2 regions of the Cobetia sp. MC34 genome follow, and region 2 is predicted to be linked to the other one. Evidence: predicted binding sites of a transcription regulator. Region 2 holds the regulator's gene; the other holds the start of a gene.

Region 1 (4,267 bases), on a different contig from region 2:
GATCGCCATCTCGGTCGGTGCCATCTGGCTGCTGATGCTGATGCTGGAGCGGGGTGAGGCCCATCAGGTCGCGCGCACCTTCTTCCTGGTGCCGCCGTGTGCCGCGCTGATGGCATGGTGGCTGTTCGATGAACAGTGGACCGCGCTGATGGTGGCGGGTGCCGCACTGGTGGTGCTGGGACTGGTGCTGGACCGCCCGCGTCCGGGCAAGGTGAGCAAGGCGCCGGCGGAGGACGCCACGCCGCCAGCGTACTCAACCTCATCGACTGCAACAACTTCCAATGCTTCGGCAACGAACAGTGGGCAGGCCGCCCCGCGCTGATACGTGCCGAGCGCACAACTCACAACGCACAGCGCACACCGCACCAGGTACAAAGCGCAACGCCCCGCCGGCCCGAGATGGGCTGGCGGGGCGTTGTCGTTTCTGGCCAGTCAGAAGCGCTAGCCAGGAAGTGGCTGATCAGAAGCGGTAGCTGATCCCGGCCATGGTCACGATGGGGTCGATCTCGACCTTGTCGTTGACGCTGCCTGCCACGGTGACATCGGAATCGATATCCAGATACCAGGCGGCGACGTTGGCCGCCCAGTGCTCGTTGATCACCAGATCGACGCCGATCTGTGCGGCCGCGCCCCAGCTGTCATCCATCTCGAGCTTGGTGCCATCGTCGAGGGTTTCATCGGAGAAGTGGGTGTAGTTGACGCCCGCACCGATGTACGGCTGGATGCGCGATTCACGTCCGCCAAGCGGGTAGTACTGCAGTGTCAGGGTCGGCGGCAGGTGGTCGACGGAACCGGCTTTCTGGCCATTGAGCGAGATGTCGTGGTCGAAATCCTGCGCCGCCAGCAGCTCGATACCGAAGGTGTCGGTGAAGCGATAGCCGAGAGTGAAGGCAAAGGCGCTGTCATCATCGACATCCACGTCGGCACCGATGGCATCGATGCGACCGTTGTCACTCTTCGGCGAGACCTTGGCGACACCCGCACGCGTCCAGAACTGCCCGGCGCCGTAGTTGAGAGAGCTGAGAGAGTTGAGAGAGCTGTGAGAGCTGGCATTCAGCGAGTCGGCGGCCATGGCCGGTGCGGCACCGAGAGTCGCGAGGCCGGTGAGGCCTGCCAGTGCCAGAAGCTGCCACGGGCGTGCTGCAGAGCGCGGGCTACGCGAAGTCAGGTGCGCGGGGAGGGAGGCTTGGCGAGTGACGACGTCGGACATGATGGCTCCTGAAGGATGGCGGGAAACAATGCCCTCATTCTAGGTAGCCGAATTTCGAGAAATTTGACCTGGGGCAAAAGTTTACGGGCGTTCTTGCTTGGTCAGGGGCGTGGTTGATCCAGGTCAATTTCTGCGCCGCGCCGGCGAAGATTGGCCATGTGGCCGTTGGCTGCCCACAACGAAAACGCCGCAGACCCGAAGGTCTGCGGCGTTTGTGTGTGATGCCCATCTGGCGCCTGGGCGGCTCGGCGTTGCCGAGCTCCATCGCTGACGCTTTAGTGAATGATGCGGCATCACACGGCTTGCCAGGTACTCGCTGGAGGCATGTTCACGCCTCGTGCGAGGACTTAGAAGCGGTAGGTGACACCGGCACCGACAGTGACCGGGTCCAGCTCGGTGTCGTTCACGTCCTGACCGGCGATCTTGGTATCGGCCTTGACGTCGGCGTAACGAGCGAAGCCGTTGACGGCCCAGGCTTCGGTGATCTTGAGGTCAACACCCAGCTCGGCAGCGGCGCCGTAGCTGTCGTCGATGTCCATGCTCTGGCCACCGGCAGACTCACCGGAGAAGTGGGTGTAGTTCAGGCCGACACCAGCGTACGGCTGGACGCGGGCTTCAGTACCGCCCAGCGGGTAGTACTGCAGCATCAGGTTGATCGGCATCTGATCGAAACCACCGGCGCTGTTTTCCCAGTCAGTGCTGAATTCTTCAGTGGACTGCAGGGCGATGGCCAGGTTGTCGTGGAACATGTAGCCCACGGAACCGGCGAAGCCAGACTCGTCCTTGGCGATCAGACCGTTGCCGTTGTTGCTCTTGCCGTCGACCTTGGCAACGCCACCGCGCAGGAAGGTATCACCCTTGCCATATGCCATGGCGGATTGTGCGCCCATAGCCATGGTGCCGGCGATAACAGTAGCGGTCAGGATCTTGATAGCTTTCATGTGTAATTCTCCTTGAAGCTTGGCTTCGTGAGCTGCCTGTCAGCAGTGCCTCGCTACCCTACGGCTTGGGCCGTGTGCTCTGCGTGGCTGCGTCGATCAGGGGACGCTGCAAACTATAAAAAACAGCGTTCTGTTTGGCAAGCATTTTTTTAGAACGTTGTTTGAAAACTTATTAGGTGTCCTGTTAGCGGATGTTACCGATTATTTCAGGGAAGTTTAATGTCTCACGAGTGAGACTTGTGCTGACGCATTCGAGCGACATCCTCATTCATCCTCGCGCAAGGTGACCAAGACCTTGGTCGCATGCCGTGCGCGAGGTTATTGCTCACTACGCCAAAGACCGTCACCGGCTTCTGCAGGCTCAGCGCCGCTTGCGTGCGGCGCGTGCTTCCAGCTCTTTCAGCCACTGACTGACCTCGGCGCTCTGCGCATCCGCATCGCGGTAGACGGCAAGAAATTGTCGCCATTCATCGTGCTGCCAGCCCTTCAGGCGGCGCCACAGCACGTAGAGATCGCGCAGGCACTCGTGGCGGCGCAGCACGAAGCGGCGCGTCTTCTCGAGGTCGATGATGACGGCGTCCATCTGCCAGGTGCTGTCCGGCGACTCACTCGGCGGGCGACTCAGGAAAAGGTGCTTGGGGAACAGACAGCCATGCATCAGGCCAGCCTGGTGAATCTCGCGCACGAGGCGGGCGCTGGCGGTGATGACCTGAGAGCGCATGCCCGCATCGAGCTCTGACCAGCGTTCATGCCAGTGATCCAGATCATCGCGCTCGGCGAGATCGAAGGTGATCAGGATGGCGCGCCATTCCCGGCCAGCACGCCGCTCGCCGTACCAGCCGGCGTCCACTGCCGGTATTCCCAGCGCGTGATAGTGGCGGATGGCACGCCATTCACGAGAGAAGGTCGGCTCGCCCAGCGGGCGCGCCAGGCTGCGGCCCAGGTGGTTGGTCTGGCGCTTGAGATAGAGGCGATGGCTGTTGCCGTCCTCATCCTCGAGCGTCAGCAGCGAAACCGTCGAGACGCCGCCGCGTTCACGATTCGGCGCGTCGACGTCGTGGGCTGCCACTTGCCACAGGGCATCGAAGCTATTGAGGTCGTGCTGCTCCAGCAGACGGGCGAGGCCGGCTTCGCAGTAATCGCCGTGGCCGCGCGGCGCCGTGGCGCTGGGGCTGGTGGTGGCGGTGTGACCAGCAGAGGGATGAATGGGGGAGCGATGCGTCATGTCAGGTAGGAATCACGGTCTCGGGTGATAGGCGGTAAGCGTGCACTGGCAATCCTTGTCGGTGAGCGCTGCGATGACTGGCCATGATAGTTAGCCTGCTGGGGAAGTGACAGGCCTGCGGGACAAAACTCTCCTTCCCAGCGCGTCAATGGCGCGGGGCCGTGATGGCTTGCTGCGCGGCGGCTGGCGCCGCTTGGGTGCGCCAGTCGGTCGCGGCGTGGTGCAACGTCGCAGTGTGGTCGATGGTCGCAGCGCGCGCAGGGGTGCGCAGAGTCAGCGTTGAGATGGCGCCAGGCCAGCGAGGCCCGTCGCTCCAGCATCCATGCGGCTTGCAGCGGAGTTGTCCAGTGACAGCAGGTACTTGGCGGAGGTAGCGGGTGCGACATGCGCCCGGTGAGTGCGACAACCTGACATCTGGAGACTGGCGCGGGAGGGTAGACAATGTCGACCAAGGTCTTGGTGCCACGGTGCCATTGCCTGTGTGCTTGCCGGCGAGAGTCGGCCTGATGTGTCCGTCCGACGTCGGTGGCAAGCGCATGCAGGGACGGCAGCCTGACCGTCCGCCTTATCGCAAAGGGGTTAAGACATGATCTCCGATACCGTCGTGGAGCTGTCGCGGTTCCAGTTCGGCATGACCGCGCTCTACCACTTCCTGTTCGTACCATTGACCATCGGCATGGCCTTCCTGCTGGCCATCATGGAATCCCTGTATGTCATGACCGGCAAGCAGGTCTACCAGGACATGACCAAATTCTGGGGCAAGCTGTTCGGCATCAACTTCGCGCTCGGCGTGGCCACTGGCCTGACGATGGAATTCCAGTTCGGCACCAACTGGGCCTACTACTCGCATTACGTCGGCGACATCTTCGGTGCGCCGCTGGCCATCGAGGG
Region 2 (4,267 bases):
GAGTGGTCGCGACAGTCGCCATCGTGATGGCCTATCACCTGCTGCCCCCGATGCGCTCCCTCGCGCTGCTCAAGACTCACGCCCTGCTGGCCATCATCGGCACCCTGCTGTGCGTTGCCGCCAGCTGGGCGACCACGCTGCTTCAAGGCAGCATGTGGCATGTACTGGCAGATGACGGCAGGCCGCTATACACCTTGAGCGAGGTGCTGGAAGTGGCCCGCATGCCGATGATGATCTCGCTGGGCGGGCTCGCCTGCTGGGCGCTCGGCTTGCTGCTGATGCTCCTCAATGTGACGCGCACCCTGGCTGATCAAAAGAGCGAACGCCAAGCCGCTCATGAGCGCCAGCGCCTGAGCTCCGGCTCGCACAAGGCATCATCAGAACCTGCCATGCACTCTGCGTCCCCCTCTACCACGCCCCCTGCCACATCCTCGGGAGGGCACTACGCATGAGACATGTCCTGCTCGAACGTCACGCCGGCCTGATGACGGCACTATGCCTGCTCACCATGAGCCTCGGCGCCCTTGCCCAGCTGGTGCCGCTCGGGGCTCACCCCAGCCTCGCCAGCGCGCCAGAAGACCTCAAACCGCTGAGCGCCCTGGCGCTGGAGGGCCAGCGCATCTACCAACGCGAGGGCTGTCAGCAGTGCCACACACGCATGGTGCGCGATCTACCTGGCGATACGGCGCGCCACGGCGATGCGACGATCGCCCGGGCGCGCTACTACGACCGTCCCTCGCTGTGGGGCGTCGAGCGTTGGGGGACGGATTTGAGCCAGCTGCCTGCGCAGCATGACGATGCCTGGCAGCGCCTGCATCTGAATGACCCGCGCAGTCAGGTGCCGGGCTCAGCGATGCCCGCCTACCCGTGGCTGTTCGAGCAGGCGTTGAGCGGCGAAGGCATCGCGGCCCGCATGCGAGCCCTGCAAGGCCTGGGCGTGCCCTACGCGGAAGACGAGATTCTCGCCGCCCCCAATGACGTACGTGGCACTGCCGAAATCACGGCTCTGCTCGCCTACCTGCAGCAGGCCGCCCCCGCGAGCGACATCGCTAGCCGTGGCCCATGACAGGACACCGCTCAGGAGACACGACATGAATCTGCTGGAGACAACTGGACTCCCCCTGTTCTGGAATCTCTGGGTGCTGGCCCTCACGCTGGGCAGCCTGGTGCTGTTCGCCATGCTGGCCCTGGGCAGTCTTTCGCGCGCTGCAAGCGCTGACAGCGACGAGCGCGAAGGCGATGGCCCCATGCAGGAACATCGCATCAACGGCGTACGTCAGCCTGACACGCCAGCGCCACGTGCCTGGGGCAGGCTGGCACTGGCGACGCTGGCCGCCGCACTGATCCTGCTGCTCGGCGCAGCTGGCTGAGGCAGGTCGTCGCGGTATGGTCACGCAGGGCCAACCAGGCCTAAAGTTCACACACCTTGCAACGCCCATGGGTTGGGCAGGATAATGAATTAATAAAATCTAATATTATGGCGTCACGAAATTGCACTGCCCCAGCCGATGAGCGCTCAGACCCTGGCCGCTCGACTCACTTCGGCTGGGCGGGGTAGCGGCGGGCGACAAGGCCCCGCCCCACCGTTCGTTGCGCCCGAAAGCCCCCTCCGCTGCCCTGCCCCAGGGGTAGCGGTGACATTCCTCAGGAGAGTCACCATGACGGCCAATGCACAGGCATCACACCGCTTGCGCGCCCATGAAGCCCGCTGCCAGACCTGTTCGCTGAGTTCACTGTGCCTGCCACTGGCACTGAACATGGAAGATATCGACCAGTTTGACGCCATCATCCGCCGTCGCGCGCCACTCAGAAAAGGGGAAGTGCTCTTCACCCAGGGCGATGCCTTCGATTGCGTCTTCACGGTGCGCTCCGGAAGTCTCAAGCAGATCACCAATGAAAACAGCGGCATGGAGCAGCTGACCGGCTTCTACCTGCCCAGCGAGCTGGCCGGGCTCGATGCCATCGACAGCAATTGCTATCCCGGCACCGCGGTGGCGCTGGAGACCACAACCGTCTGCGAGATCCCCTTCGACCGCCTCAATGCGCTCTCGGAGCAGATGCCGGAGCTGAGAACCCAGCTGTTCAAGAGCCTGAGCAAAGAGTTGCACGAAGATCGCCGCATGATGATGCTGCTGTCGCGCAAGACAGCCGATGAGCGGCTGGCGAGCTTCCTGGTCAACCTGTCACAGCGCTTCCGTCGCCGTGGCTATTCGCCGTACAGCTTCCGCCTCTCGATGGCACGCGCCGATATCGGCAACTATCTGGGGCTGGCCGTCGAAACCATCAGCCGTATCCTGACCCGCTTCCAGACCCAGGGGCTGGTCGACATTCGTGCCCGCGAGGTGCATATCCTGCATCTGGATGGCCTGATCGAACTGGCCGAAGGCGAGTGTCAGGGTGGTCGCTGATGACGCCTGCTGACAGCACATCACGCTGAGCGACACTGCGCTGATCCGCCGCCAGGGCGCCATGCCGGCACCACACAAGACAGAAGCCCGCCACGCAATTTGCGTGGCGGGCTTCTTCTTTCTGTCAGGCCAGTCGTCAGTCGTCCTGACAACTCTGACAACCCTGACAGTCCTGACAACAGGGCTTGTCTCGGCCTTCGCTGGCGATCAGCGGTTCTCGAGGCGGTTATAGTCCAGCAGGCCCGCTTCGACAGGGCGATCAGCATAGTTGGTGCGCAGCACGCTGTCGGAGAACTCCCAGAAGCGCGGATCAGTCCGGCGCACCCCGATATCGGCCTGCAGGGCGCGATAGTCCTCTTCGGTCTCGAGTGCCGCCACCCGCTCTGCCAGCCCCGTCAGGGTGTCAGGCGTCAGACGCCAGAAGGCATTCGGGTAATCGCCCGCCACGCCCCGCAAGACATCGAGAGTGTCTTCCTCAGGACGGCGATTTTTCTCTTCATCGAACAGGCTGGTGATGTTGGCGTGGGCGGAATTGCGCAGCACGCTGTAAAGGCGCGGCGAGTCATCAGTGCCATCCTCCAGCGCGACGATCGTCACCTCCGGCATCAGGCTGGCCGAGACTCCCTGCACCGCAGCGAGGGCCTGCAGCTCATGTCGCACGTGCTCGTCCTCGACATTGCTCAGGCTGCGCTCATGGCCGAGTTCCGGCGCGAGGCGCTCCTGCATGCGCCGCATCAGCCCAAGGCGAGCCTGGTTCGGGGATGACAGCTCCTGCGGTGTCCAGACGATGCCACTGGGCGCATCGAACTGCGGCGGCTTCTTGAACAGCAGCTCGACAAGCCCGGGGCTGACGTCGCGATACCAGCTGTCATGCACCGCCTGACGCTCACCTGCCGGCAACAGCACCAGCAGGTTGTTCTCGCCTTCCATGCGCAGGAAGTCCATGTACAGACGGGTGACAAGCTGATGGCCGAGATTGCCGTAGACATCGAAGCCGGCGACCAGCAGGTAGTGGATGCGCTCCAGCATCGGGTAATCGATGATCCAGCCCGTCTTGGGCACGCCACCGACCAGCCCCTTCATCACCGCCGCATTGTCGAAGTGGCGATAGATGGTCAGGGCCGCGTTGGGGTTGCGCCCCTGGCCAGGGCCGTCGGCCCAGCCGCTGCCGTCCCACAGCACTCGCTCATCCAGGCGCAGATCGCCATCGAGATAGGCCTGGGACATCAGGCGCTGCTTGGCCTTGAGGTAGGCGGTCTGCTTGCTCTCGAACTTGACCCAGGAGCTGATCGGCAACGCATTGCTGCTCTGCTCGGCGGGCAGGCTGAGATTCTTTCCTTCCTCGGCCAGGGTGCGTTCCACTTCCGGGTGGCTGAACATCTTCGGGTCAGTGAAACCGACCCAGAAGTGATCATTGATCACATCCACCGCGACCTGCCCGCGACAGACCGGCCCCTTGATGAAGCCCATGATGGTGTTCTGCGACTCATCCAGCATGAAGCGATAGCGTGACTCGGCCGGGATGGCCTCGAAGGTCAGGAAAGGATTCGAGGCCGTCTTGAGGTCGTAATCCGGCAGGTCATCCACCGGGTAATCCGGTGTCAGGAACAGCGCCTGCCAGCGCTTGAAGCGAGCATCATTGAGCGCATAGGGCAGATGATTCTTGGCCAGGATCGTCGCGCGCTCCTGCCACAGACGGTAATAGACCCGCGGGCGCCCGGCGTCATCGTGGGGCAGGCTCGCGCGCTCATCGGCGGTGTAGGAGGCGTAGGGTGCATCGTAGGGGCGGCGCGTGGAGATGCGCTTGATCGGCTCGCCCGGCGGGGTGCTGGAACGCACCAGCTTGAAGAAGATCGGCC

Evidence for each region. The regulator FNR, encoded in region 2, switches genes on or off when oxygen is low (the NO sensors DNR and NnrR bind a similar motif). The targets are predictions, from matches to a motif close to TTGATNTANATCAA.
Region 1: the regulator FNR is predicted to act here: its motif matches at 1,324-1,337, upstream of IZU87_RS05370 (OmpW/AlkL family protein).

The regions. Positions count from the first base shown of each region.
Region 1 covers NZ_JADPPY010000006.1:126,470-130,736, forward strand. The annotation lists gene IZU87_RS05365 (DMT family transporter) at 1-322, shown strand, start outside; gene IZU87_RS05370 (OmpW/AlkL family protein) at 461-1,210, opposite strand; gene IZU87_RS05375 (OmpW/AlkL family protein) at 1,558-2,151, opposite strand; gene IZU87_RS05380 (lipopolysaccharide kinase InaA family protein) at 2,513-3,376, opposite strand; gene IZU87_RS05385 (cytochrome ubiquinol oxidase subunit I) at 3,963-4,267, shown strand, end outside.
Region 2 covers NZ_JADPPY010000004.1:85,402-89,668, reverse strand. The annotation lists gene IZU87_RS03545 (cbb3-type cytochrome c oxidase subunit I) at 1-452, shown strand, start outside; gene IZU87_RS03540 (cbb3-type cytochrome c oxidase subunit II) at 449-1,066, shown strand; gene IZU87_RS03535 (hypothetical protein) at 1,092-1,370, shown strand; gene fnr (fumarate/nitrate reduction transcriptional regulator Fnr) at 1,659-2,408, shown strand; gene IZU87_RS03525 (fatty acid cis/trans isomerase) at 2,616-4,267, opposite strand, start outside.